DNA from 3 places in the Stenotrophomonas sp. YJH_SMC_80 genome. Region 3 is predicted to be linked to each of the others. Evidence: predicted binding sites of a transcription regulator. Region 3 holds the regulator's gene; each other region holds the start of a gene.

Region 1 (9,708 bases), on a different contig from region 3:
GTCGGCGGTCACCGCCACCGACGCCGCCGTGCCGGCGCGTGCCGAGTACCCGGCGCAGATGAATTCCACCTTCGTGAAGGTGATGGACCTGCGCTACGGCGAAAACCCGCACCAGAGCGGCGCGTTCTACCGCGACCTGTACCCGGTGCCGGGCACCCTGGCCACGTTCCAGCAGCTGCAGGGCAAGGAACTGAGCTACAACAACCTGGCCGACGCCGATGCGGCGTGGGAATGCGTGCGCCAGTTCGATGCGCCGGCCTGCGTCATCGTCAAGCACGCCAATCCGTGCGGCGTGGCGGTTGGCGCCGGCAACGGCGATGCCTACGAGCTGGCCTACGCCACCGACCCGACCAGCGCCTTCGGCGGTATCATTGCCTTCAACAAGCCGCTGGATGCGGCCACTGCAAAGGTCATCCTCGACCGCCAGTTCGTTGAGGTGCTGATTGCCCCGGATTACGAGCCGGCCGCGCTGGAATACGCACAGAAGAAGGCCAACGTGCGCGTGCTGCGCATCCCGCACGGTGATGGCCTGAACAACTTCGACAGCAAGCGCGTCGGCTCGGGCCTGCTGCTGCAGTCCTCGGACAACCGCGGCATGACCCGCGACGAACTGAAGGTGGTCAGCAAGCTGGCACCGACCGACAAGCAGTTCACCGACCTGCTGTTCGCCTGGAAGGTGGCCAAGTTCGTGAAGTCCAACGCGATTGTGTACGCCAAGGACAACCGCACGATTGGCGTGGGCGCCGGGCAGATGAGCCGCGTCTATTCCGCGCGCATCGCCGGCATCAAGGCGGCCGATGCAAACCTGGTGGTCGAGGGTTCGGTGATGGCTTCCGATGCGTTCTTCCCGTTCCGCGACGGCATCGACGCCGCTGCTGCCGCCGGCATCAAGGCGGTCATCCAGCCGGGCGGTTCGATGCGCGATGCCGAAGTGATCGCCGCCGCCGACGAACATGGCCTGGCGATGGTGTTCACCGGCGTGCGCCACTTCCGCCACTGATCCGCATCACGAAGCCGGGCCCTGCCCGGCTTTTCTCTTCCGTACCCGAGAACCCTGTCCCATGAAGATCCTCGTCATCGGCTCTGGCGGCCGCGAACACGCCCTGGCATGGAAGCTGGCCCAGTCCTCCCGTGTCACCGAAGTGATCGTGGCACCCGGCAACGCCGGCACCGCCAGCGAAGACAAGTGCCGCAACGTCGCGGTGAAAGTCACCGATATCGACGGTCTGCTGGCGCTGGCCCAGGCTGAAGGCGTGGCACTGACCGTGGTCGGCCCGGAAGTGCCGCTGGTGGCCGGCGTGGTCGACCGCTTCCGCGCCGCCGGCCTGCGCATCTTCGGGCCGACCGCCGCCGCCGCGCAGCTGGAAGGCAGCAAGGCCTACGCCAAGGACTTCCTGGCCCGCCACAACATCCCCACCGCGTTCTACGCAGTGCACACCGACGTGGACGCCGCGCTGGCGTACATCCGCGAGAAGGGCGCGCCGATCGTGGTCAAGGCCGATGGCCTGGCCGCCGGCAAGGGCGTGATCGTGGCGATGACCCTGGCCGAAGCCGAGGACGCGGTACGTGACATGCTCTCGGGCAACGCATTCGGCGATGCCGGTGCGCGCGTGGTGATCGAGGAATTCCTCGACGGCGAGGAAGCCAGCTTCATTTCGATGGTGGACGGCGTGCATGCGCTGCCGATGGCCACCTCGCAGGACCACAAGCGCGTCGGCGACGGCGATACCGGCCCGAACACCGGCGGCATGGGCGCCTATTCGCCGGCCCCGGTGGTGACGCCGGAGGTGCATGCACGGGTGATGCGCGAGGTGGTGAACCCCACCGTGCAAGGCATGATCGCCGACGGCATCCCGTTCACCGGCTTCCTCTACGCCGGCCTGATGATCGATGCCAGTGGCGCGCCGAAGGTGATCGAATTCAACGTGCGCTTTGGCGACCCGGAAACGCAGCCAGTGATGCTGCGCCTGCAGTCGGACCTGGTCGAGCTGGTGGAAGCGGCCATCGATGGCCGCTTGGACCAGGTCGAAGCGCAGTGGGACGTGCGCCCGTCGCTGGGCGTGGTGCTGGCGGCCAGGCCGTACCCGGAAGCGCCGATCACCGGTGACGTGATTTCCGGCCTGGACGACGTGCCGGCCAGTGCCAAGGTGTTCCATGCGGGGACTGCATTGGACGCGCAGGGCCACGTGGTCAGTGCCGGCGGTCGCGTGCTGTGCGTGGCCGCACTGGGCGACAGCGTGCGCGACGCGCAGGCCAATGCCTATGCCGGCGTGGCCAAGGTGACCTGGGCCAACGAGTTCCACCGCAACGACATTGGTTGGCGCGCGATCGCACGCGAGGGGTGAGGCCTGGTAGATCCACCACGCAGCCTCCTGCATGGAACCAGATCACGGATTCTGGGAGTTTTCACCGTCCTCGGCATGGAAGCCGGGACGGTGCGCTTCGGGAAGAGGCGACGCACATCAAGCGAAGGAAATTACGCTGAGTGAATCCGCTATTTCGCCGAGTCAAGATAACGTTTCCAGTTCTCGAAGAGACGCGCAACATTCTGCTCATGTGAGTGCGCAGTCGGATCATACCCATCAGAAGCTGGCATGTACCTGACAAAGCTCTCCAGAGACTCCGGGTAATCAAAATCAGCGTAGATCCTCTCAACCTCTCCGAGCGGATCAGCAATCTCATCGCGCTTGGCGTAAGCGTCCGCGAGAAATGCAACAAGCCATCTTCTGAGAATCTCATCCTCGTTTGAGTTCTTATCGAATGCCGCCAACTGCGCAGCTACGCTATTACGCTCATCGGGAAAAGCCCCTTCAAGTCTTTCAATCAAGGCGTTCAGATTGAACTTCTCTTCCAGTTCCTTCTGCTCCGACGCGCAGTGCTTCACAACCTCAAAGTCAATCAGATGGCGCCCCAGTGCCCACGCCACCTCGGTCTGACTCCAGGGTCCATAGGGCTGAATACAGTCATACGTTCTCATGTAGACACTCACTTCTTGTTTGGTATTCCGTTCATGCTGCCACCTTCCACAAATCTTTGATGGGTCAAGTCGCCAGCCTTGTCGACTATGTATTCAAATCGACCGGCCTTTCCATTGAGTTCACCTGGCAGCTGAGTCAGAGTGCGGACCACGCCGTCACCCCCTGTCAATGGAGTATGAACACCCGCTTCTGCAGCGGTCTCTCGCATGAAGGTCGCCGAATTGTGCCCAGCGTCGGCTTTGAGTGCACTTCCCACAGGTCGGGAATTCAAAAGTGCCCGACCTTCAACACTCAGAACTTTGGATGCCGCCACACCTGCTCCACCGGCACCTGTAACTCCTGCGATATCAGCAGCGATACTGGTAGCTGCTGATACGACACTTGGATTGGCCATCGCAACCATGCCAGCTTCGATCAGCACTGGGGCAGCCATTGCCGCTGTAACAGCGATTGCGGCCGGTCTCATCGGCTCGTATACGGCGCCATTTCCGGCAGCAATATCCCTCCGATGCCGCTCAACGAATCGCTCTGCGGCCTGCCTTCCATCCGCATCGACGAACCTGTAGGGATTCCCGTTCGCGTACCGATACCTATTGAACTGCTCAACTGGCTTTTGGTGAGCGGTGACTGGGTCCACTGACAAAAACACACCCAGTTGTGGATCCATGTAGCGCTGTTGCATGTAGCTCAGCCCTGTGGCCGAGTCGCTCACATGTCCGGCGTACCCAGGTCCATCCGTGACCTGACCGCCTACCACGGCCCCGTAGGGCTCGTAGTCATATCGTTTGATGACGTTGCCGTTGGCATCGCTTTCGGCCACAACCGAGCCGAGGGCATCAGTGTGAATGTATGTGATCGTTGTCTGGGCGATTGCGGATGGTGACAGGCCAAGGCCCATCAGCAGCAAGCAGCACAGCCAGGCGCCTATAACACCAAGCTTGCGAGTTCGATCTTCAAATGCCCCGAAGCGGGTCGACACACCGCCTGCAGTTCCCCCGAACCTGCGCATCATTCCAATCCATGAAAGAGCCTTGAAGCAAGGCTTGGCATTCATAGCACAGGAAGGCAGTCATCGGAGTCCAACTCCAGGACTGAGGCCAAAATGACCATTCTGAATTGGACCAAGCCCTGGGCTATAAACCTCGCGAGGGATTGAACGGCCACCGGAAGCGCATGACTGCCAGCCATGGGCTGGTACTACTGAATCCGCCGATCAGCGGCCGGCATTACCAACTGCCATGCTGGCCAAACGAAAAGCCCCGACCAACGCCGGGGCTTTTCATCAGAACGCGTTCCGGAAATAGGAACCGAACCTAAGATCTATGCCTTACGCGGTGAACAGCGCCTTCATCTTCTTCAGCGCGTTCGCCTCAACCTGGCGGATGCGCTCGGCGGACACGCCGTACTCGTCGGCCAGCTCCTGCAGCGTCACCTTGCTGTCGGCGTCCAGCCAGCGACGGCGGATGATGTCGCGCGAGCGGGCATCCAGTTCGGCCAGGCCTTCGCGCAGCAGCTGCATCTGGTTGTCTTCGCTGTCCTCGCGCTCGTAGGCCATCGACGGGTCTTCGTCATCGGCAACCAGGAACGCAGCCGGCGACGGCGGTGCGTGTTCGTTGTCCTCGTCGGTCGGCGCGTCGAAACCGATATCGCGGCCGGACAGGCGCGACTCCATTTCCATGACCTCTCGCTCGGACACGTTCAGGTCCTTGGCCACCGCGCTCACTTCCGCCGCGTTCATCCAGCCCAGGCGCGTCTTCGACTTGCGCAGGTTGAAGAACAGCTTGCGCTGCGCCTTGGTGGTGGCGACCTTCACGATGCGCCAGTTCTTCAGGATGAACTCGTGCATCTCTGCACGGATCCAGTGCACGGCGAAGGAGACCAGGCGCACGCCCATGTCCGGGTCGAAGCGCTTGACCGCCTTCATCAGGCCGATGTTGCCTTCCTGGATCAGATCGCCCAGGGCAAGGCCGTAGCCGTTGTAACCGCGGGCCACGTGCACCACGAAGCGCAGGTGCGAGTGCACCAGCTCGCGGGCGGCGTCCAGATCGTTGCCGTCGCGGAAGCGACGGGCCAGGTCCTGTTCGTCATCGACCGACAGCACCGGGATCTGGTGCACGGCACCGATGTAGGCGTCCAGCGAACCGAGCGCACTGGGAATCGGGAGATTGTTTGCCACAAGGGCAGTAGAGGTGTTCTGGCTCATAGGCACCCATCTTAGCAGTCCGGGATTTGGACTGCTAAAGGAGGAAAAAGTTCCAGCATCCTATTGATGCAACACTGGTCCCAAACAGAGCCCTACCGTAGCGCGATTTGATGACAGTGGCGAGCGCGCTTTTCGGGATTCACAATCCCTTGGAATTCAAGCGATTACCTGCCGGAAACCGGCCGATTCCGGTCAAGCGGAGCTGAACGGGCCGTTCTGGAGGCCCATTCAGGCCAGGGAACGTTGTCCGGCGTTCAGGCCCGGCCGCCAGCCGGCGCTCAGAGCACCGAGCGCGGCGGCAGCGACCAGTCGATCGGGGCTTGGCCGCGACGCTGCAGGTACTCGTTGGCCATCGAGAAATGGCGGCAGCCGAGGAAGCCACGATGGGCCGACAGCGGCGACGGATGCGGGGCCTTCAGAACGCGATGGCGACGGGTATCAATGACCTTGCCCTTCTGCTGCGCGTAGGCACCCCAGAGCATGAACACCAAGCCTTCGCGTTCGCGGTTGAGCACGTCCACCACGTGATCGGTGAAGCCTTCCCAGCCACGGCCCTGGTGTGCGCCGGCCTTGCCCTCCTCCACCGTCAACACGGCATTGAGCAGCAGCACGCCGCGCTGCGCCCACGGGATCAGGCAGCCGTGGTCCGGGCGCGGGATACCGAGATCGCTCTCGATTTCCTTGTAGATGTTCAGCAGCGACGGCGGCACCGGCACGCCCGGCGGCACCGAGAAACTCAGGCCATGCGCCTGGCCACGGCCGTGGTACGGGTCCTGGCCGAGGATCACCACCTTCACCTGCTCGAATGGCGTGGCGTCGAACGCGGCGAAGATCTGCGGGCCGGGCGGGAATACCGCCGCGCCACTGGCCTTGCGCTGGCGCAGGAAGCTGGACAGCTCGCGCATCTGCGGCTGCAGGAGGTAATCGCCGACATGCTGCTTCCAGCTCGGTTCCAGCTGGATCGTCGGGGTGTCCGCTACTTCATCAACCATTGCACCACTTCATCGAATCAGGGGTCCATCGTTCAACCGGGCCAGGCGCAACTGGAACAGCACCTTGGTGACCAGCAGCCGTTCTTCGATCGGCTTGAGTACCAGGTCGTTGGCGCCGGACTGCAGCAGCCCGGTCTGGTTGTGCGGGTTGCCGTCGCCGGTCATCACCAGCACCGGCAGGCGGCGCTTGCCGTAACCGAAGTCCACGCGCACGCGCTGCACCACGTCGCGGCCGCTCAGTTCGCCCTTCAGGGTGACGTCGGTCAGCACCAGGTCGATGCGATGGCGGCTGCGGCCCAGCGACTCGGCGGTGAGCAGGGTGAACGCCTCTTCGGCGCTGACCACGTGCAGCACGTTCAACTGCTGGCGTTCGAGCATGCGCTTGGTGGCCTCGGCCACCACGCGGCTGTCCTCGATGTAGAGGATGGTCGCGCCGGGAATGGTCTGCGGCTGCACATAGCCGCGGATGAAGGTCGCCAGCGCCTCGTGGCCCAGCGCCTTGTCGAAATAGTCGGTGACGTACTCGGTGAAACGACGCTGCTCCAGATGCTGCTGGGCATCGCCGGACACCACGATCACCGGCACGTAGGCCTGGCCGGCCGCTTCGCGGATCATCCGCGCCAGCGCCAGGCCGTCGCCATCACGCAGGGTCAGCGAGGTGGTCACCAGGTCCACCGGGCCCTGCGCCAGCGCCTGCTGCGCATCCTCGATGCTGTCGCAGCCAATCACCTCCACGCCCGGCAGGTCGCGCTGCAGGACGTCGGCGATCAGCTTGCGGACCAGCTTCGAGCCATCGACCACCATCACCCGCGTCGCGGGCCCTTCAAGGTGCTTCAGCGCTTGCGGTTGCATGCCGGTCTCAGGTGTCGGTCGGTCGGGTCTGGCGCAGGAAGTGGCCGGTGACCAGCCACGCACCCAGCCAGCCCAGCAGCAGCGTGCCGAGCAGGACCAGGCCACCGTGCAGCAGGTCCAGGCCGTGCAGCACGAACGGGCTGCCGTAGCTGCGCGAGAGTTCGGCCAGCGGCACGCGCAGCGCGGCACCGGCGGCGCCGATCAGGGCCAGCGCAACCGCGCCGGCGCCCAGGCCATACCACGCACCCAGGTACAGGAACGGGCGGCGGATGAAGCCATCACTGGCGCCGAGCAGCTGCAGCACGCCGATCTCTTCGCGGCGGGCCTGGATGTCCAGGCGCACGGTGTTGCCGACCACCAGCGCGGCACCGACGCCGAGCAGGACCGACAGCACCTGCACCAGCCGCGCGCCGAACGCCAGCCAGGCATCCAGGCGCTGACGCCACAGTGCATCGTGCTGCACCAGGTCGGCCTCGGGCAGGCTCTCCAGCGCGCGTGCCAGGCGCGCGTCGTCCTTGCCCTGGCCGGGGGTGATCACCAGCAGCGAGGGCAGCGGGTTGTCATTGAGTGCGTCGATCGCCTCGCCGAGGCCGGCGTCGCGCAGTTCCTGCAGGCCCTGCTCGGGCGTGCGCACGTTCACTTCGGCCACGTCGTCGCGGTCGCGCAGCTGGCCGGCCAGGCGCAGCGCGCCGGGGCCATCGACGTTGCCCTTGAGGAACACATTGATGTCGCGCGACTGCTGCACGCTGCCAGCGAACTGCTTGAGGTTGTCCAGCGCGATCGACAGGCCCAGCGGCAGGGCCAGTGCCAGCGCCATGACCATCACCGTCAGCAGGGTCGCCCACGGCTTGCGGCAGGCACGGCCGAGGCTGAACACCACGCTGTGCGCGTGGTGCTGGAACCAGACGCCCACGCGCGAGGGGGCGGCGGCTTCGCTGTTTTCGTTCTTCGCCATGCGTTACTCCGCCAGGTCCTGCGGCGAGATGTCATCCACCAGCCGGCCGTGGTCGAGGATCAGCACGCGCTTGCGCATGCGGCGCAGCAGCGGCAGGTCGTGGCTGACCACCAGCACGCTGGTGCCGCGCGCGGGCAGCTCGGCGAACAGGGCCATGATCTCCGCCGCCAGGGTCGGGTCGAGGTTGCCGGTCGGCTCATCGGCCACCAGCAGCTTGGGCTCACCGACGATGGCGCGGGCGATGCCGACGCGCTGCTGCTCACCGGCCGACAGCTGCGAGGGCAGCGCCTTCTCGCGGTGGCCCAGGCCCATCCGTTCCAGCACCGAGCGCACGCGCTTGCTGATGTCGCCACGGCGGGTGCCGCGCAGGATCAGCGGCAGCGCCACGTTCTCGGCGATCGAGCGGTCCATCAGCAGGCGGTGGTCCTGGTAGACCGCACCCACCGCGCGACGGTGGCGGGGCACATCGCCGCCACGCACCTTCAGCAGGTTGCGCTCGTCGAACACCACCGCGCCACGGCTGGGCCGCTCGTCCAGGTGGATCAACTTGAGCAGGGTGCTTTTGCCCGCACCGGAATGGCCGGTGACGAACAGCATCTCGCCCGGCGCGACCTCGAAGCTGACATCGGTCAGTGCCTCGTGGCCACCGGCGTACTGTTTGCTGACATTGTCGAAGCGCAGGACACTCATGCCCCGATTATGCAGGACCGGCGCGACGTCGTGGAGACGGTCACACGATCGGTAGTGCCGGCCGCTGGCCGGCAACCCACACAACTGCCGGCCAGGGTGGGTGCCGACCGTTGGTCGGCACGCCCTTGAAGCCACCCGACCAACGGTCGGGTGCTACCCGCTGATCGACAGCGCCGATCAGCTACCCGACAGCATCCGGCGGATCTTGCGGCCGATGCGGGTCAGGAACGAATCGCCGGTATCAGCAGCCGTGCGCACCGGCTTGGCCACCACCTGCACCGGCGTGACCGGGCTGGCGCCATTGCCGGCGGCGTTCTGCACGCCCTCGGCACCCTCGACCGGACGACCGTGGCGACGGCGGCGGCGCTTGCGCGGCTTGTGCTCGCCGTCCGCAGCACCTTCCGGTGCGCCTTCGGCGCGCGGCGGGCGCGGCGGACGCGGGGCCTGGGCAGCGGCGCCTTCGGCACCGGCGGCCGGCGCGGGAGCGCCCTGCTCGCCTTCCGCGCGTGGCTTGCGCGGGCCACGCGAACGGCGTTCGCCGCTGCGCTCACCGTCACGGCCACCACGGCCACCACCACCGCCGCCGGAACGGCCGCCACTGCGGCCACCGCCCCGACGCTCTTCCTCGGCGGCGCGGGCTTCGCGCGCTTCGCGGAAGATCTGGCCGACGCTTTCGTTGTCCTCGCCTTCCTCGCCTGCAGCCGGAGCCGGGCGTTCCGGGCGCGGCAGCGGGGTCAGCAGTTCCTTGGTGACCGGCTCGGACGGGATCTTCTGCTCGATATAGGCCTCGATGTCCGGCAGGCCCATGGCGTAGCGCTCGCAGGCGAAGCTGATCGCGTCGCCCTCTTCACCCAGGCGCGCGGTGCGGCCGATGCGATGCACGTAGTCTTCGGCGTCGAACGGCAGGTCGTAGTTGTAGACGTACTTGATGCCGTCGATGTGCAGGCCGCGCGCAGCCACGTCGGTGGCCACCAGGATTTCCAGCTGGCCCTTCTGGAAGCGGTTGAGCAGGCTCTCGCGCTTCTTCTGCGGCACGTC
Region 2 (9,708 bases), on a different contig from region 3:
TGGCAGCTGCAGGCCCAAGCCATGAAGGTCGATCTGTCGTCGTTGCCGAAGGACGATGATCCGGCCATTGACGGCTTGATCGGCAACGATCTGACCGGACGCTGGGACACCCGTTGGGACTTCGGCCGCAATCAACTGGCGCTGTGGACACCCGGCGGATTGAACCTGGAAGGACCGGGTTGCCAGCCCAATGCGCTGCCCGGACGCACTGACGGCCTGCGCCAGTTCGGTTTCATCATGCTTGCACTGGGCGCGCCCGCGGTGGACGCCATCGCCGTGGTCGACACCGGTGCCGCGCAGACCGTCCTCAACGCCGAAGCAGCCCGCGCACTGGGGCTGCGCACCGACGGCAGCGACGCACGGGTGCGGGTGCGTGAAAAGGGCACCGAAGGCCTGGGCGGCGGAAAGCAGGCAACCTGGCTGTACACCCTGCCCGGCATGGCCGGCAACGGCTGGCAGCACCCCTCGATGGAGGTCCGCATCAGCGAACTGCCAGTGTTCAAGGCGATCGGCCTGGAGGCCCGGCCGGCGCTGATCCTTGGTGCGGATGCAATGCGCGGCGGCCAGGTGGACATCGGTGCCGGCGCGTCCCGGATCTGCCTGCGCCGGCCGCAGGCCAGCTGACATCCGGCAATGACGCCAGCGGCAGCCTGGCGTAGCATCACCGTGCGCCCCACCAGGAGTTCCACGCATGTGCCGTGCTGCCCTGATGTTGCTGACGCTGTACCCGCTGGCCGTGCTGGCTGCACCTCCCCCGGTACCCTCGCCGGTCCGCATCGATGCCGAAGCGCAGCGGTTGATGCAGGCCGCACAGGCGCGCGGCATGGCACTGGCGGTGATCGACGGCGGCAAGGTGGTGCACGTCGCCGCCTACGGCGAGCGCAATACCGCAGGCGAACCACTGCGCACCGATACGGTGATGTACGCCGCCTCGCTGACCAAGATGGCATTCGGCCATCTGGTCGCGCAGCTGGCGCAGGACCGCAGGATCGATCTGGATGCCAGCATCGCCACAGCGCTGGACAAGCCGTTGCCGGACTATCCGCCCGAAACGAAGAAGTACGCCGACTACCGCGTGCTGGCCGATGATGCGCGCTGGCGCCAGCTCACCCCTCGCCTGCTGCTCAACCACGCCAGTGGCTTTGCCAACTTCGGGTTTCTTGAACCGGACGGCCGGCTGAAGTTCCACTTCGATCCAGGCAGCCGCTACGGCTATTCCGGCGAAGGGCTGATCCTGCTGCAGTTCGTGATCGAACGCGGACGGCTGGGCGAGGATGTGGGTGCGTTGATGCAGCAGCGGGTATTCGACCGCTTCGGCATGACCCGCACCAGCATGATGTGGCGCGGGGACTTCGCCACCAACCTGGCCGACGGCTGGACCATGGAGGGCACCGCCAAGCCGCACGATGAGCGCAGCCGCGTACGCGCGGCCGGTTCGATGGATACCACCATCGCCGACATGGCCCGTTTCGCCGCCGGCTACGTGCGCGGCGATGGGCTGTCAGCGAAGATGCGCAAGGAGCTGGTGCGGCCGCAGCTGCCGATCACCACCGCCAGCCAGTTCCCCACACTGCAGCCGGAGCTGCCGAAGGCGCTGCAGCGCAAGGACCTGGCGGCCGGCCTGGGGGTGGTGACGTTCCGTGGCCCGCAAGGCGCGGGCTTCTACAAGGGCGGCCACGATGATGCAGTCGGTAATACGCTGGTGTGCGTCGAGCAGCAGCAGCGCTGCGTGGTGATCCTGGGCAACGATGTGCGCGCCGAGGCGACCTTCCCGGCGCTGGTGGCCTTCGTGCTCGGCGACATCGGCGTACCGTGGCAGTGGGAGTACGGCGCAGCAAAGGCATTCGTGAAGTAGATCCACGCCATGCGTGGATGACCTCCCTTCAACGCGCCTGCTCGAAGAACATCAGGTAGACCAGCCGCCCATTCTCCGGCCGGTCGCCGAAGGCCGGGCCGGCGGTATGCCAGAACCACGGGCGCAGCAGCACCAGGCGGTTGAAGCGCATCGGGATGCGCATGGTCATTTCCCACTGGCTGTCGTCGACGCTGTCGCGCTCGATGATGTCCCGATGCATGTCGCCGCCGTTGGCGTAGCCCAGCGCAGCCAGCTCGTGGGCGTTCAGCGCCATGCGCTCGGTGTTGGTGCGGCGATGGCGGAAGAACTCGGTACCCCCTTCGCAGTGCTCCGGGGCGCTGAGGTAGAGGATGCCGGACCAGTGCGAATGGTCGGTGTGCACCTTGGCGCGACCCACATCGCTGGCCAGGGTCAGCCGGAACTTGCCGTGCGACTGCAACGGATTGACCGGCCGCAGCGGCTCGTTGACCAACCGCGACGCGGCCTCGGACAGGCCGTCCAGCTCCAGCCGTTCGAGCGAATTACGCCCGGGGAATGCCCCCTCCTGCGCCGGGTAGGTCAGGCCCAGCCCGGCCTGGCGCAGGCCGTGTGCATCGGCTGGAGAGAGGAAGTCGTCGACGACGATGAACGAGGTAGGCATGGTCCTGCGAGCGTAGCGACGCGGCGCCATGGCGGCAACCGGACAACAAAAAAACCCCGCCTCGCGGCGGGGTTTTTCCTTGCATCGGGGAGACGCGCCGGCCAGGGCCGGCAACGTCCGACGCGGGCGTGGACCTTAGAAGTCCATGCCGCCCATGCCACCCATGCCGCCCATGCCACCGGCGCCGCCCATGGCCGGCTCGTCCTTCTTCGGAGCTTCGGCAACCATGGCTTCGGTGGTGATCATCAGGCCAGCGATCGAGGCCGCGTTCTGCAGCGCCGAACGGGTCACCTTGGTCGGGTCCAGGATGCCGAACTGCAGCATGTCGCCGAACTCGCCGGTAGCGGCGTTGTAGCCGAAGCTGCCGGTGCCTTCCTTGACCTTGTTGATGATGACCGACGGCTCGTCACCGGCGTTGGCAACGATCTCGCGCAGCGGGGCTTCCATCGCACGCAGGGCGATCTGGATGCCGTGGTTCTGGTCTTCGTTGGCGCCCTTCAGGCCGGCCAGCGCGGTGATCGCGCGGACCAGGGCAACGCCGCCGCCCGGAACCACGCCTTCTTCAACGGCCGCACGGGTGGCGTGCAGGGCGTCGTCGACGCGATCCTTCTTTTCCTTCATTTCGATTTCGGTCGAGGCGCCGACCTTGATCACGGCAACACCGCCGGCCAGCTTGGCCACGCGTTCCTGCAGCTTCTCGCGGTCGTAATCCGAGGAGGTGTCCTGGATCTGGGTCTTGATCTGCGCCACGCGTGCATCAACGTTGGCCTTGTCGCCGACGCCGTCGATGATGGTGGTGTTCTCCTTGGAGACCTGCACCTTCTTGGCGCGGCCCAGGTCCTTGATGGTGGCCTTCTCCAGCGACAGGCCGACTTCTTCGGAGATCACGGTGCCGCCGGTCAGCACGGCCATGTCTTCCAGCATCGCCTTGCGACGGTCGCCGAAGCCCGGGGCCTTGACGGCCACGACCTTGACGATGCCACGGATGGTGTTGACGACCAGGGTGGCCAGCGCTTCGCCTTCAACTTCCTCGGCCACGATCAGCAGCGGCTTGCCGGCCTTGGCGACGCCTTCCAGCACCGGCAGCAGGTCACGGACGTTGGAGATCTTCTTGTCGTGCAGCAGGATGAACGGGTCATCCAGGTCAGCGGTCTGCGACTGCTGGTTGTTGATGAAGTACGGCGACAGGTAGCCGCGGTCGAACTGCATGCCCTTGACCACGTCCAGCTCGTTGTCCAGGCCCGAGCCTTCTTCAACGGTGATGACGCCTTCCTTGCCGACTTCCTTCATCGCGTCAGCGATGATCTGGCCGATCGACTCGTCCGAGTTGGCCGAGATGGTACCGACCTGGGCGATCGCCTTGTCGTCGGCGGTCGGCTTGGAGATGTTCTTCAGCTCGGCGACGGCGGCCGAAACGGCCTTGTCGATACCGCGCTTGAGGTCCATCGGGTTCATGCCGGCGGCAACGGCCTTGGCGCCTTCGCGGATCAGGGCCTGGGCCAGCACGGTGGCGGTGGTGGTGCCGTCGCCGGCATCGTCGTTGGTGCGCGAAGCAACTTCCTTCACCATCTGCGCGCCCATGTTCTCGAACTTGTCAGCCAGTTCGATTTCCTTGGCGACGGAGACGCCGTCCTTGGTGATGGTCGGGGCGCCGAAGCTCTTTTCCAGCACGACGTTGCGGCCCTTCGGGCCCAGGGTGGCCTTGACGGCATTGGCGAGAACGTTGACGCCGCGCACCATGCGCGAACGGGCGTCTTCACCGAAACGAATATCCTTGGCAGCCATTGCATTTACCTCATTGGTAGCGCCGGACGGTGCCCGGCGGCTGGGAGTTTGGGATCAGGTTGAAACAGGTCGCGCCGAGGCTCAGCCGATGACGGCGAGCACGTCGTCTTCGCGCAGGACCTTGTATTCGACGCCTTCGCTCTTGTACGAGCTGCCGGCGTACTGGCCATAGATGACCTTGTCGCCGACCTTCAGCGACGGCGCGCGCACGTTGCCGTTGTCCAGCGGCTTGCCCGGGCCGACGGCCACGACCTCACCCTTGGTGGACTTTTCCTTGGCCGAGTCGGGGATGACGATGCCACCGGCGGAGATTTCGTCGGCTTCGATCGGCTTGACCACAACGCGGTCGTGCAGCGGCTTGATGCTCATAGGAGACCTCTTAAGTGATTGATTGGTCTAAAAAAGTCCGGCGATGTTAGCACTCACCCCAGGCGAGTGCCAGAACCGCACGTGAAGAAACCCGACAACGTCGGGAGCAGGGCAGAGATGGAGCCCCGCCGCCCCCTTTCAAGGGCGGAATGAAAAAATTTTTCCACCCGCGCGCCTCGGCCAAGGCGTCGGTCCTGGACAATTTCGGTGACAAGCGTCGCACTGTCAGATATCTGACGTTCATTTACGACAAAGTGTCACTGGATCGGCCTTAGGCTCGGTCAGGCATTCCCAATCACAAGGAGTAGTCGATGCGATTGCTGTCCCCGCTTGCCGCCGCCTGCCTGCTGGCACTGGCCGCGGCGCCGGCCCAGGCCGAGGTCTTCATCAACGAACTGCACTACGACGACAGCACCGCCGCCGGTGACGTCGGCGAAGCCATCGAAGTGGTCGCTACCGCAGGTGAAGACCTGTCCGGCTACCGCCTCTACCTCTACAACGGCAGCAATCCTTCGGCCGCCACGGTCTACGCCAACAACCCGGTCCCGGCCGGCACCGCCGCCGGTTGCGGCAGCGCCAGCATCGCCGTGGTCAACTACCCGACCAACGGCATCCAGAACGGCCCGAACGACGGCATCGCCCTGGTCGACGCCAGCGGCAAGGTGGTCCAGTTCCTCAGCTACGAGGGCGCCATCACCGCCTCCGGTGGCCCTGCCGCCGGCATGACCAGCCAGAACATTCCGGTGGCCGAGACCAACAGCACGGCGCCGGGCACCTCGCTGCAGCTGACCGGCAGCGGCAGCCAGTACGCCCACTTCACCTGGGCCGAGTCGGCCAGGCAGACCTTCGGCAGCTGCAACAACGGCCAGACCTTCAGTGGCGGCGGCACCCCGGGCCCGAACACGCCGCCGTCGGTGTCCACCACCACCCCGGCGCAGGGCAGCAGCACCTTCCCGGCCGCGGCCGATCTGGAAGTGGTGTTCAGCGAGACGGTGAACCTGGCCAGCGGCGCGTTCGCGCTGAGCTGCGGTACCTCCGGCAGCGTGCCGCTGACCTTCCCGGCCAGCGGACGCAGCGTGAAGCTGTCCACCAACACCGCGCTGGTGGCCGGTGAAGCCTGCCGCTTCGACATCCGCGCCGCGCGCATCACCGACCTGCAGGGCGCACACCCGGCGGCCGACAGCCGCATCGCCTTCACCGTGGCCAGCACCGGCGGCAATCCGGACCCGGGCAACCCGGGTGTGCCGGCCGGCTACTACTCCAAGGTCAACACCTCCAGCCCGAGCCAGCTGCGCTGCTCGCTGCACGCGACAATCAAGGGCCACACCGCCTACCCGTACAGCGGCTCGGGCACCAGTACCTGGACCATCCTGGAGATCGCAGACGAGGACCCGAACAACCCGAACCGCATCCTTGACGCGTATCGCAACCGCAGCTACGCCAAGGTGACCGATCGCGCCGGCAGCGGCAGTGGCCTGAAGTACAACCGCGAGCACACCTGGCCGAACTCGCTGGGTTTTGCCACCACCACGGGTGACAAGGGCCTGCCGTACGCGCCGTATACCGACACCCACATGCTGTACCTGACCGATGCACAGTGGAACGCCGACCGTGGCAACAAGCCGTTCGGCAAGTGCGACGCCAGCTGCGGCGAGCGCGCCACCGAGGCCAACAACGGCCAGGGTGGCGGCAGTGGTGGCTATCCGGGCAACTCCAACTGGGTGCGCACGCCGGACGGCAACACCGGCACGTTCGAGGTGTGGGGCAAGCGCAAGGGCGACATGGCGCGTGCGGTAATGTACATGGCGATCCGCTACGAGGGCGGCAAGGATGCAGCCACTGGCCAGTCCGAGCCGGACCTGGAGCTGACCGACGACCGCAGCAGGATCGTCAAGACCAGCAGCTCACCGGCCTACATGGGCCTGCTGTCGACGCTGATCGACTGGCACCTGTCCGACCCGCCGGATGATGCCGAGCGCGCGCGCAATGACGTGATCTACAGCTTCCAGGGCAACCGCAACCCGTTCATCGACCACCCCGAGTGGGCGACCCCTGGCCTGTTCACCTCGGCCAAGCCGGCCACCTGCCAGCTGGCCAACTGACCGCGCAACGCAGCGGTCCACGGCCGCCGCCGGGTCCTGACCCGGCGGCGGCCCTATACTCGACGGTCATGTCGACCGTCGATCCCGTCCTGCTGCTGTTGACCACCTGCCCGGACCGGGCCAGTGCCGAGCGCATCGCGCACGCGCTGGTTGGCGAGCGCCTGGCCGCGTGCGTGACCCGCCTCGATGGCGCGCAGTCGACCTACCGCTGGCAGGGCGAGGTGACCACCGACGCCGAGCTGCAGCTGCTGGTGAAGACCACCGCGAGTCGCGTCAATGACGCAATCGCCCGGATCGTCGAACTGCATCCGTATGAACTCCCGGAGTGCATCGCGGTCGAAACCCGGGCCGGCCTGCCGGCGTATCTGGACTGGATCCGGGCACAGACCCGGGAGGACACTGATTGAAGACTCTGTTTGCGCGTGGCGCCGCCCTGTGCGCCCTGTTGTGGCTCTCGCTGCCGGCGTTCGCCCTGGATGAGAAAGACCTGCTGCCGGTGGACCAGGCGTTCGCGCTGACCGCCACCGCCCCCGAACGTGGCCAGGTGCAACTGCAGTTCAAGATCGCGCCCGGCTATTACCTGTATCGCCACCGCACCAGCGTCAAGGCCGACCCGGCCTTCAATGCCGGCGCGCTGCAGATGCCCAAGGGCGACAAGCACCACGACGATTTCTTCGGCGAGGTCGAAACCTATCGCGAGCGCCTGCAGGCCAGCCTGCCCGGCACGCCGACCGAGGCCGCCGGTACCATCAGTCTGGAAGTGCGTTACCAGGGCTGCGCCGATGCCGGTGTCTGCTACCCGCCGCAGAAGCGCGTGGTGCAGGTCACCCTGCCCGGCAGCGGTGCACAGGCGGCGGCCCCGGCCAGCCGCGCCGGTGCGGCCAGTCCGTTCAACAACCCACTGGCCGGTGCCGGCAACAGCGGCGGCCTGCGCCTGCCGGGTGCGGCCAGCAACAGCCAGGCGCTGCCGCTGCCGTCGGAACAGGCGTTCGGCTTCGATGCCATCGCCAGCGACGGCAACACCCTGCTGCTGCGCTTCAGCCCGGCACCGGGCTACTACCTGTATCGCGACCGCACCTCGCTGAAGCTGGAAGGCAGCACCGGCGTGCAGGCCGGCACGCCGCGTTGGCCAGCCGCGCAATCGCATCGCGACGAGCACTTCGGCGATGTCTCGGTGTACTTCAACCAGGTGGAAGTGCCGCTGCCGTTGCGGCGCACGGTTGCCGACGCGGTTGACGGCACCCTCGTGGTGACCTTCCAGGGCTGCCAGACCGATGGCATCTGCTACCCGCCAATGACCCGCCGGGTGAAGCTGTCGATCCCGGCCGGCAAGGTCAGCGCCAGCGCCGACCAGGCACCGCCGCGCAACGAGGTAATCAGCCCGTTGGCTGTGGCGCCACGCGAAGGCGCCAACGGCGCCCCCCTGCGCCTGCTGCCGACGGTGCCCAATACGGATGCCGCCCCCCCGGCCGTCGCAGGCACCGTGGACGGCAATGAATTCGCCGCCGATGCGCGCGGTGACAACGCGCTGCGTACGCGCCCGCCGGCGACCACACCGAACCCGGACCGTTCGTTCGTCTGGGTGCTGCTGCTGGCGCTGGCCGGCGGCCTGGTGTTGAACCTGATGCCCTGCGTGCTGCCGATCCTGTCGCTGAAGGTCCTGAGCCTGGCACAGAGTGGCGAAAGCCCGCAGCGCGCACGCAGCCACGCGCTCTGGTACACCTTGGGCGTGCTGGTCGCATTCGCGGTGATCGGTGCGTTGATGGTGGGCCTGCGCGCAATCGGCAACGCCGTCGGCATCGGCTTCCAGCTGCAGCACCCGGGCGTGGTGGCGGCGCTGGCCTACATCATGTTCGCGGTAGGCCTGAGCCTGTCCGGCGTGTTCACCCTGGGCGGCGGCATCGGCAACCTGGGCCAGTCGCTGGCCAGCCGCAGCGGCCCGGCCGGTGACTTCTTCACCGGTGCGCTGGCCTGCGTGGTCGGCAGTGCCTGCGTCGGCCCGTTCATGGGTGGCGCGATCGCCTACGCGTTCATTGCCCCGCCGCTGAAGGCGATGACCGTGTTCCTGTTCCTCGGCCTGGGCCTGGCGCTGCCGTTCCTGCTGATCGGCTTCGTGCCGGCGCTGGCGCGCCGCCTGCCCAAGCCCGGCCCGTGGATGGAAACGCTCAAGCACGTGCTGGCCTTCCCGATGTACGCCACCGCGCTGTGGCTGCTGTGGGTGCTGGGCAAGCAACGCGGCGTGGACGGCATGGCGCTGGTGCTGGGTGGCCTGTTGCTGTTCGCCTTCGGCCTGTGGCTGTTCGAGCGCAACCGCTGGACCGGCTCGCGTGCGGTGACCCTGCTCGGCGTGCTGCTGGCGATCGGCGCATTGGTACCGGCCTGGGGCGTGACCCAGCTGGCAGCGCCGGCACGCGCCGCACAGGCCGCCAGCGACAACGTGGTGGAGTATTCGCCGCAGTTGCTGGACCGCCTGCGCGCCGACAACCGCGTGGTGTTCGTCAACATGACCGCCGACTGGTGCGTGAGCTGCAAGGCCAACGAGCGCGCCGTGCTGTCGCGGCCGGAGTTCAAGGACCTGCTCAAGCGCACCAACGCGGTGTACATGCGCGGTGACTACACCAACGTCGATCCGCAGATCACCACGTTCCTGGAAGAGCACAAGGCCGTCGGCGTGCCGCTGTACGTGGTGTACGGCCCCGGCGCACCGCCGACCGTGCTGCCGACCCTGCTGACCCAGGCGGTGGTGGAGGAAGCGCTGCTGCGCACCGCACGATGAAGTGGCAACGGCCAGCGCTGCTGTGGACAGCGGTGCTGGCCGCCGGCCTTGGCCTGTGGGCCGGGCATCGATTGGCTCCTGCGCCGGTTGCGCCTGAGGCCATGCCAGCGGCGCCTGCTGTGGCGGCTGCGGCACCTGCCCTGCAGGTCGGCGACAGCCTGCCCGCGCTGTCGCTGCCCGA
Region 3 (9,708 bases):
CCTGTTCGGCCAGGGCGCGGTAGCCTGCCTGCAGCTCGGCAAGCGTGGGCCGCGCCTGCTTGCGCGCGAAGCCGGTGCCGGGCCAGCTGATGTCGTTGATGCCGATCAGCACGATCACGCTGGACACGCCAGGCTGATCCAGCACATCGCGTTGGAAGCGCGCCGGCGCGGATTCCCCCATGCCGTCGCGCAAGAGGCGGCCACCGGAGATGCCGGCATTGACCACGGCGATGCCCCGCGGTGCCAAACGCGCGGCCAGATGGTCGGTCCAGCGCTGGTCCTGGTCGAGGCTGGCGGTGGCGCCGTCGGTGATCGAATCGCCGATCACCACCACGCTGCGTGCGCTGGTCGGCGCCTCGACCTCGATGCCGGCCAGGAACAGGCGGGCCGTGGTGCTGCTGGCCCCGCTCAGTGCCTGGGCCTGGCTCTGGTCGCCAGGCGCAATCCAACTGGTCTGCCTGCCCTCCCAATGGAACGTCTGTACCGGCATCGGCCCCGGCACGAAGACACTGACCTGCAGCGCCTGCCGGTCAGCCGTGGCCAGTGGCAGCGGATCGCTCAGCCGTTCCTGCCCGGGGCCGATCAGTACCCCGGGCTGGCCTTCGAAACTGAGCGGCTGCGGGGTGTCCCCCGCCCGGGCGGCCACGCTCGCCGCCCCGATCCGCAGTGGTTGAGTGCCGTAGGCATTGCTCAGCCGCACTCGCAGCCGGGGCCCGCCCAGGCTGATACGTGCCGTCTGGCGGAAGGTCTGGTCCTGCAGAGCGGCTGGGACCAGGGTCGGAAACAGGAATTCCGCGCCCCAGACCGGTTGCGGGCTGGCCTGCCAGCTGGCGACCCAGTGTGGCGCAGGGGCGTCGCTGGCGGCGCTGGCGGCACTGGACAGGCCGATCAATGCGGTTGTGACGAACTGGCTGAAACGATTCATCGGGCAATCCCGGGTGGAGGGAAGGCCATGGTGATTCCGTACTCATCTGTGAACTAGACTGCGCATGGACAATCATCTGTGAACTGGATTCATTGCCATGGCGCGTTCCGACATCAACCGATCCGGCGAACTGGAAGTGTTCGTGCGGGTGATCGAGACCGGGGGCTTTTCCGCAGCCGCCCGAACGTTGGAGATGACCCCGTCGGCGGTCAGCAAGCTGGTGGCGAGGCTGGAACAACGGCTGGGGACGCGCCTGCTGCAGCGTTCCACCCGCCAGCTGCAGCTGACTCCCGAGGGCTGCGCGTTCTACGAGCGCGGCCTGCGCGTGCTGGCCGACCTGGACGAGGCCGAGCGCTGCGCCAGTGCTCACGCCGAGCCGCGTGGACGCCTGCGGGTCAATTCCAACGTGCCGTTCGGCCAGCATTTCCTGTTGCCGTTGCTGCCGGCGTTCCTGCAGCGCAATCCGCAGGTAGGCGTGGACCTGACCCTCAACGACGAGGTGATCGACCTGCTGGAGCAGCGCACCGACGTGGCGGTGCGGGCCGGTCCGCTGAAGAGCTCGAGCCTGGTGGCGCGGCGGCTGGGCGCGACGCGGATGATGATCGTGGCTGCACCGGCCTACGCGCAGCGGCACGGGCTGCCACGCACTGCCGAGGAGCTGCAGTCGCACAACCGGCTGGATATCGGCCATGCGCGCGCGATGCAGGGCTGGCCGTTGCTGCAGGACGGGCGCGAACGCATGCTGCTGCCCAGTGGCAACGCCCGCGCCAGCAACGGCGATGCGCTGCGCCAGCTGGTGCTGGGTGGGTTGGGCATGGCGCGGCTGGCAGCATTCCAGGTGCAGCAGGATATTGCCGCCGGGCGCCTGCTGCCGGTGCTGGAAGAGGCCAACCCCGGTGACCTGGAAGAGGTGCACGCGGTGTTCCTGGGGCAGGGCGGCTACCTGCCGCTGCGGGTGCGCGCGTTTCTTGATTTCCTGGTGGAGAACGTCGACCTGACGCAGCCACGGGGGTAGTGCCGGCCGCTGGCCGGCAACCTCATGATCTTCGACCCCTCGCATCGGTTGCCGGCCAGCGCCCGGCACTACCGTGCGGAAGCCGGGCCCACGCTCTGCTCTGCCGGCCTCAGGCCCGCAGCAGCTTGCGCGCGGCGGCGCGCGCTTCCTTGCTCACTTCCACGCCGCCGAGCATGCGCGCCAGCTCTTCCTCGCGCGCCTTGCTGTCCAGCTTTTCCACGGCGCTCTGGGTCATGCCTTCCACCGGGGCCTTGCTGACCCGGTAATGGGCATGGCCCTTGGAGGCAACCTGCGGCAGGTGGGTCACGCACAGCACCTGGCGCTTCTCGCCGAGCGCGCGCAGCTTCTGGCCGACGATGTCGGCTACCGCGCCGCCGATGCCGGAGTCGACTTCGTCGAACACCATGGTCGGTACTGCATCCAGGTCCAGCGCGGCCACTTCGATGGCCAGCGAGATGCGTGACAGTTCGCCGCCGGAGGCCACCTTGCGCAGGGCGCGCGGCGGCTGGCCGGCATTGGCTGCGACCAGGAATTCCACGCGCTCGGCACCCTGCGGGTCCGGCTTGCCGGCGTCCTGCGGTTCCAGCTCGATCAGGAACTGGCCGCCGCCCATGCCCAGCTCGGCGATGATGCCGGTGGTGGTGGCCGACAGCTCGGCAGCAGCGCTGCGACGGCTGGCGGTCAGCACTTCGGCCTGTGCGCGCCAGGCGGCGGCGGCCTTGTCGATCTCGCCGGCCAGGCGCTGCAGGCGTTCGTCGGCGCCGCGCAGCTGTTCCACTTCGGCGTGCATGCGCTCGCGCTGCGCACCCAGCTCGTCCATCGGCACGCGGTGCTTGCGGGCCAGGTCGTGCAGGCGGCCGAGGCGGCGCTCGTTCTCCTCGAACTGTTCCGGGTCGGCGTCGAGGTCGTCATGCACCCGGTCCAGCAGCGACAGGGCTTCGTGCAGCTGGATCGAAGCGTTCTCGATCAGGCCATCCACCTCGCCCAGGCGCGGGTCGTGCTCAATCAGGCGCGACAGCTCGTGGCGCACCTGCTGCAGCAGGTCCAGCGCGGAGCTGCCGTCGTCGCCGTTGAGCTGGTTGCTGGCGGCCTGGCAGGCGCTCAGCAGGGCGCTGGCATGGGCCTGGCGGCGGTGGCTGGCGCCGAGTGCGGCAATCGACTCCGGCTCAAGGTCTTCACGGTCCAGCTCGCGCAGCTGGTGCTCCAGGAAGCCGATCCGGTCACTGACGTCGCCCTGTTGCGACAGCGCCAGCGATTCATCGACCAATGCCTGCCAGGCCGCGGCGGCGCGTCGCACCTGGCGGCGTTCGTTCTCATTGCGCGCATAGGCGTCGAGCAGGGCCAGCTGCGACGGGCGCGTCAGCAGGGCCTGCTGTTCGTGCTGTCCGTGGATCTCCACCAGCAGCGAGGCCAGGTCGCCCAGCTGCGCCAGGGTCACCGGGCGGCCGTTGATCCAGGCCCGCGAACCGCCATCGGCGCGGATGACCCGGCGCAGCTGGCACTGCTCCTCGTCGTCCAGCTCGTTGTCGGCCAGCCACTGGCGTGCAGCCTGCAGCTGCTCCAGCGCAAACTCGGCCGAAAGCTCGGCGCGCGCGGCGCCGTGGCGGACCACGCCGCTGTCGGCGCGCAGGCCGGACAGGAAGCCCAGCGCGTCGACCATCAGCGACTTGCCGGCGCCGGTCTCGCCTGAAACCACGGTCATGCCTGGCCCGAACTCCAGTTCGGTGGCGCGGACGACGGCGAAATCCTTGATCGAAAGATGTCTGAGCATGGGTAAGGGGGTATCAGCAGCCGCGCAACGCTAGCACGCGGGCGAGGGAGGTCCAATGACTTGCCAAGGTGATGCGCCGCCATTATCTAGTGTCCGTGTCTCACAGGTTGATTCCATGCACGGTTCTCCCGACCAGCTTGCCCCGCGTGCGCGCCATCTGCTGCGCACGCTGATCGCGCGTTACATCCAGGACGGCGAGCCGGTCGGCTCGCAGACGCTGGCGCGCGTGGCCGGGCTGGAGGTCAGTCCGGCCACCATCCGCAACATCCTGGGTGACCTGGAAGACCTGGGGCTGCTGGCCTCGCCGCACACCTCAGCCGGGCGTGTCCCGACCGCGCATGGCTACCGCGTGTTCGTCGACAGCCTGCTGCAGATGCAGCCGCCGGGCGAAGGCGAGCTGGCCCGGTTGCGGCAGGAACTGGCTGGCGGCGGCAGCACCCAGGCCCTGCTCGGCAGCGCCTCGGAGCTGCTGTCGGCGATGAGCCACTTCGTCGGCGTGGTCAGCGCACCACGACGCGAGCAGTTCGCCTTCCGCCAGATCGATTTTGTGGCGCTGGACGGGCGCCGGGTGCTGGCGATCCTGGTGTTTGCCGACAACGAGGTGCAGAACCGCGTCATCGAGACCCGGCAGGAGTTCGCGCCGGGCCAGCTGGAGCAGGTCGCGAACTACCTCAATGCCCATTTCGCCGGCCTGCCGATGGCCGAGATCCGCACCCGACTGCTGCTGGAACTGCGCGATGCCCGCTCCGAGCTGGAACAGCTGCTGGCGCACAGCATCGAGCTGGCCGAGCAGGCCCTGCAGCCGGCGGCCGACGACATGCTGGTGGCCGGCCAGACCCGCCTGATAGGGGTGCAGGACCTGTCCGACCTGGAGCGCCTGCGCGAGCTGTTCGAGCTGTTCTCCAGCAAGCGCGAGATCCTGCAGCTGCTGGAGCGGACCATCCAGGCGCCCGGCGTGCGCATCTTCATCGGCGAGGAGACCGGGATGATGCCGCTGCAGGGCGTCTCGCTGGTCACTGCCCCTTACACGGCCAATGGCCAGGTGCTGGGCGTGCTGGGGGTGATCGGCCCCAAGCGGATGGCCTACGACCGCGTGATCCCGCTGGTCCAGGCTACCGCCGATGTACTGGGCGCGGCGTTTTCGCCAGCCGGCCGCCCGCCGGGAACATCCGACGCTTGAAACGCAGCATCCCGCCCACACTAGGGTGGGTGGAGGCGGAGATTGACCGCCAGGGACCCAGACATGAACCACGAACAGCCAGATATCGAATCCCAGCAGAGTGCCGCCGATGCGGCCGCCACCGCCGGCGTCAACGACGAAGTCGAGCGCCTGCGCGCCGAAATCGAACAGGTCAAGGCCGATGCCCTGCGTGAGCGCGCCGACCTGGAGAACCAGCGCAAGCGCGTTGCCCGTGACATCGAACAGGCCCGCAAGTTCGCCAACGAGAAGCTGCTGGGCGATCTGCTCCCCGTGTTCGACAGCCTGGATGCCGGCCTGAAGGCCGCCGGCGACGACCCGCACCCGCTGCGCGAAGGCCTGGAGCTGACCTACAAGCAGCTGCTGAAGGTGGCCGCCGACAACGGACTGGTCCTGCTGGACCCCATCGGCCAGCCGTTCAACCCGGAACACCACCAGGCCATCAGCCAGGTGCCGACGCCGGGCGCCGCCCCGGGCAGCGTGGTGACCGTGTTCCAGAAGGGCTACCTGCTCAACGAGCGCCTGCTGCGGCCGGCGCTGGTGGTGGTGGCCGCCGATTGATGGACCAGGCCGGGCTTTGCCCGGTCCCGGTTGTGCCAGGCCATGCCTGGCAAGGTTTTCCAGGCGCTGAACACAGCGTTCGGGAGACGGCTTGAATGTTCCACGAGCCTCCCCCACATCGTATTCATCCACCGGCCGAACGGCCGGACTGACACCAACAAGCATCCTCAGGAGTCTCCCCCATGGGCAAGATCATTGGTATCGACCTCGGCACCACCAACTCGTGCGTGGCGATCATGGACGGCGGCAAGGCCCGCGTCATCGAGAATTCGGAAGGCGATCGCACCACCCCGTCGATCGTCGCCTACACCAAGGACGGCGAAGTCCTGGTCGGCGCCTCGGCCAAGCGCCAGGCCGTGACCAACCCGAAGAACACCTTCTACGCGGTGAAGCGCCTGATCGGCCGCAAGTTCACCGACGCCGAAGTGCAGAAGGACATCGCGCACGTCCCGTACAGCATCCTGGCCCATGACAATGGCGACGCCTGGGTGGCCACCAGCGACGGCAAGAAGATGGCTCCGCAGGAAATCTCGGCCAAGGTGCTGGAAAAGATGAAGAAGACCGCCGAGGACTTCCTCGGTGAGAAGGTCACCGAAGCGGTCATCACCGTGCCGGCCTACTTCAACGACAGCCAGCGCCAGGCAACCAAGGACGCCGGCCGCATCGCCGGCCTGGACGTCAAGCGCATCATCAACGAGCCGACCGCGGCCGCGCTGGCCTATGGCCTGGACAAGGGCGACAACAAGGATCGCAAGATCGTGGTGTACGACCTGGGCGGCGGCACCTTCGACGTCTCGGTGATCGAGATCGCCAACGTCGACGGTGAAAAGCAGTTCGAAGTGCTGGCCACCAACGGCGACACCTTCCTGGGTGGCGAAGACTTCGACAACCGCGTCATCGAGTACCTGGTTGAAGAGTTCAACAAGGACCAGGGCATCGACCTGCGCAAGGATCCGCTGGCCCTGCAGCGCCTGAAGGATGCTGCCGAGCGCGCCAAGATCGAGCTGTCCAGCGCCCAGCAGACCGAAGTGAACCTGCCGTACGTCACCGCTGACGCGTCGGGTCCGAAGCACCTGAACATCAAGCTGACCCGCGCCAAGCTGGAAGCACTGGTGGACGACCTGATCAAGAAGTCGATCGAGCCGTGCCGCGTCGCCCTGAACGATGCCGGCCTGCGTTCGAGCGACATCAGCGAAGTGATCCTGGTCGGCGGCCAGACCCGCATGCCGAAGGTGCAGCAGGCGGTGACCGAGTTCTTCGGCAAGGAACCGCGCAAGGACGTCAACCCGGACGAAGCCGTGGCACTGGGTGCTGCGATCCAGGGCGGCGTGCTGGGCGGCGACGTCAAGGACGTGCTGCTGCTGGACGTGACCCCGCTGTCGCTGGGCATCGAGACCATGGGCGGCGTGTTCACCAAGATCATCGAGAAGAACACCACCATCCCGACCAAGGCCTCGCAGGTGTTCTCCACCGCCGAGGACAACCAGTCGGCCGTGACCGTGCACGTGCTGCAGGGTGAGCGCGAACAGGCCCGCTTCAACAAGTCGCTGGCCAAGTTCGACCTGTCCGGCATCGAGCCGGCCCCGCGTGGCCTGCCGCAGGTGGAAGTGTCCTTCGACATCGACGCCAACGGCATCCTGCACGTGTCGGCCAAGGACAAGAAGACCAACAAGGAACAGAAGGTCGAGATCAAGGCCGGTTCGGGCCTGTCCGAGGAAGAGATCGCGCGCATGGTCGCCGACGCGGAAGCCAACCGCGAAGAAGACAAGAAGTTCCAGGAACTGGTGCAGGCCCGCAACCAGGCCGACGCCCTGATCCACGGCACCCGCAGCGCCATCACCGAGCACGGCAGCAAGGTCGGCGGCGATGTCATCGGCAAGGTCGAGGCGGCCCTGGCCGACCTGGAAACCGCGATGAAGGGTGACGACAAGGCACAGATCGAAGCCAAGTCGAAGGCGCTGGAAGAAGCTGGCCAGTCGCTGTTCGCCGCTGCTTCGGCCGACCAGGGCGGTGCCCCGGGTGCCGACGCCGGCAATGCCGGCAAGGCGCAGGACGACGTGGTCGACGCCGAGTTCACCGAAGTCAAGGACGACAAGAAGTCCTGATCCGGACCGACACGGGACGCTGGCCACCAGCGTCCCGTTGTCGCATCAGGGTCCTGACCGCCCACCGGCGTGTCGGGGCGCCCGACGCAAGAGCGGACCTGGTTCCGCTCTTCCGCTTTGACGAATCCCGACTTTCCGGAACCAGATCCACGATATGAGCAAGCGCGACTATTACGAAGTGCTGGGCGTTGCCCGCACCGCCACCGACGACGAGCTGAAGAAGGCGTACCGTCGCTGCGCGATGAAGTTCCACCCGGACCGCAACCCGGGTGATGCGGCGGCCGAAGCCTCCTTCAAGGAGTGCAAGGAAGCCTACGAAGTACTGTCCGACGGCAACAAGCGCCGCATGTACGACAGCCATGGCCACGCGGCGTTCGAGCACGGCATGGGCGGCGGCGGGCCGGGCGGCCCGGACATGAACGATATCTTCGGCGATATCTTCGGCAACATCTTTGGCGGCGGTGGCGGTGGTCCGCGCCAGGCGCGTCGCGGCGCCGATATCGGCTACGTGATGGAGCTGGACCTGGAAGAAGCCGTGCGCGGCGTCGAGCGCCGCATCGAGATTCCGACCCTGGCCGAGTGCGGCGACTGCGATGGCAGTGGCTCGGAAGACGGCAAGGTCGAAACCTGCAATGTGTGCCATGGCCGCGGCCAGGTGCGCATCCAGCGCGGCATCTTCGCCATGCAGCAGGCCTGCCACAACTGCGGCGGCCGTGGCCAGATCATCGCCAAGCCCTGCAAGACCTGCCACGGCAACGGCCGTGTCGAGGAAGACAAGGTGCTGTCGGTGAAGGTGCCGGCCGGCGTCGATACCGGCGACCGCATCCGCCTGCAGGGCGAGGGCGAAGCCGGTCCGGCCGGTACGCCACCGGGCGACCTGTACGTGGAAGTGCGCGTGCGCGAGCATGCGATCTTCCAGCGCGATGGCGACGACCTGCACTGCGAAGTGCCGATCCGCATCTCGCAGGCGGCACTGGGTGACACCGTGCGCGTGGCCACCCTCGGCGGCGAAGCGGAGATCCGCATTCCGGCCGAGACCCAGACCGGCAAGCTGTTCCGCCTGCGCGGCAAGGGCGTGCGTTCGGTGCGCAGCCGCAGCGAGGGCGACCTGTACTGCCGCGTGGTGGTGGAGACTCCGGTCAACCTCACCCCTGAGCAGCGCAAGCTGCTGGAACAGTTCGAAGCCACCTTCGTCGGCGAGGAAGCACGCAAGCATTCGCCGAAGTCGGCCACCTTCATGGATGGCGTGAAGGGCTTCTGGGACCGGATGACGTCCTGAGTTTTTCAACCGAAGCGTTGAGCGGCAGCGCCGGGCCATGCCCGGCGTTTTCGTTTGCGATCAGCGGAAAAACGCCGCCGGCGTCTGCCCCAGCTGGCGCTTGAACATGCTGGTGAACGCACTGGGGCTGTCGTAGCCCATCGCCAGCGCGACATCGATGACCTTGTCGCCGACCGCCAGCCGCTCCAATGCGGCCAGCAGTCGCGCCTGCTGTCGCCACTGGCCGAAGGTCATGCCCAGCTCGTGGGCGAAGTGGCGCTGGATGGTTTTCACGTCCACTTCCAGCGCCTGTGCCCAGTCCTGCAGCGTGGCGTCGTCGCCGGGGCGCTTCTGGATGTGCTGGCAGATCCGCTGCAGGCGCGGGTCGGTGGGCGAGGGCAGGTGCAGCGGCAGTACGTCCATGCGATGCAGTTCGTCCAGCAGCAGGCGCACCACGCGGCCATCGCGGCTGTCTTCGATGTGCTCGCCCTTGATCAGGGTGGCTGCCTGCAGCAGTTCGCGCAGCAGCGGTGCCACCTGTACCGCGAACGGTTCGGCCGGCAACTGCGGGGCGAACGACGGATCGATGTACAGGCTGCGCATGTGCACGGCGGCAATGCAGTCCACCGCGTGCACCATGCCCGCCGGCATCCAGATCGCACGGGTGGAGGGCACGACCCAGCGACCGACTTCCGAGCGCACCACCATCAGCCCCGAGATGGCATAGACCAGCTGGTGGCGCTGGTGCTTGTGGCCTGCGATATGGGTGCCTGCCGGGTACTGGGTAACCCGGTAGGTGACCGGACGATGCAGTGGCACATCACGCCACGGCGCAGCCGGGTCGACATCGCCGGCAATGTCCTTTTTGCGATAGG

What was found. The regulator HrcA, encoded in region 3, represses chaperone genes, less so after heat shock. The targets are predictions, from matches to a motif close to TTNGCACTCNNNNNNNNNGAGTGCNAA.
Region 1: rpoH (RNA polymerase sigma factor RpoH) is a predicted target of HrcA. The motif match lies at 5,193-5,219, and genes of this name have one in related genera.
Region 2: AC5P99_RS19615 (co-chaperone GroES) is a predicted target of HrcA. The motif match lies at 4,696-4,722, and genes of this name have one in related genera.

What each region holds. Positions count from the first base shown of each region.
Region 1 is NZ_JCAFVP010000012.1:89,708-99,415, reverse strand. It holds gene purH (bifunctional phosphoribosylaminoimidazolecarboxamide formyltransferase/IMP cyclohydrolase) at 1-1,000, shown strand, start outside; gene purD (phosphoribosylamine--glycine ligase) at 1,062-2,345, shown strand; gene AC5P99_RS17290 (DUF2247 family protein) at 2,495-2,977, opposite strand; gene AC5P99_RS17285 (RHS repeat domain-containing protein) at 2,986-4,032, opposite strand; gene rpoH (RNA polymerase sigma factor RpoH) at 4,306-5,181, opposite strand; gene ung (uracil-DNA glycosylase) at 5,460-6,173, opposite strand; gene AC5P99_RS17270 (response regulator) at 6,183-7,025, opposite strand; gene ftsX (permease-like cell division protein FtsX) at 7,033-7,980, opposite strand; gene ftsE (cell division ATP-binding protein FtsE) at 7,984-8,670, opposite strand; gene rhlB (ATP-dependent RNA helicase RhlB) at 8,848-9,708, opposite strand, start outside.
Region 2 is NZ_JCAFVP010000018.1:46,247-55,954, forward strand. It holds gene AC5P99_RS19595 (aspartyl protease family protein) at 1-624, shown strand, start outside; gene AC5P99_RS19600 (serine hydrolase domain-containing protein) at 692-1,855, shown strand; gene AC5P99_RS19605 (DUF6445 family protein) at 1,884-2,495, opposite strand; gene groL (chaperonin GroEL) at 2,631-4,280, opposite strand; gene AC5P99_RS19615 (co-chaperone GroES) at 4,362-4,649, opposite strand; gene AC5P99_RS19620 (endonuclease) at 4,961-6,751, shown strand; gene cutA (divalent-cation tolerance protein CutA) at 6,820-7,158, shown strand; gene AC5P99_RS19630 (protein-disulfide reductase DsbD family protein) at 7,155-9,527, shown strand; gene AC5P99_RS19635 (TlpA family protein disulfide reductase) at 9,524-9,708, shown strand, end outside.
Region 3 is NZ_JCAFVP010000003.1:508,164-517,871, forward strand. It holds gene AC5P99_RS08245 (SGNH/GDSL hydrolase family protein) at 1-925, opposite strand, end outside; gene AC5P99_RS08250 (LysR family transcriptional regulator) at 1,023-1,940, shown strand; gene recN (DNA repair protein RecN) at 2,050-3,711, opposite strand; gene hrcA (heat-inducible transcriptional repressor HrcA) at 3,827-4,891, shown strand; gene grpE (nucleotide exchange factor GrpE) at 4,955-5,470, shown strand; gene dnaK (molecular chaperone DnaK) at 5,653-7,575, shown strand; gene dnaJ (molecular chaperone DnaJ) at 7,730-8,854, shown strand; gene AC5P99_RS08280 (AraC family transcriptional regulator) at 8,915-9,708, opposite strand, start outside.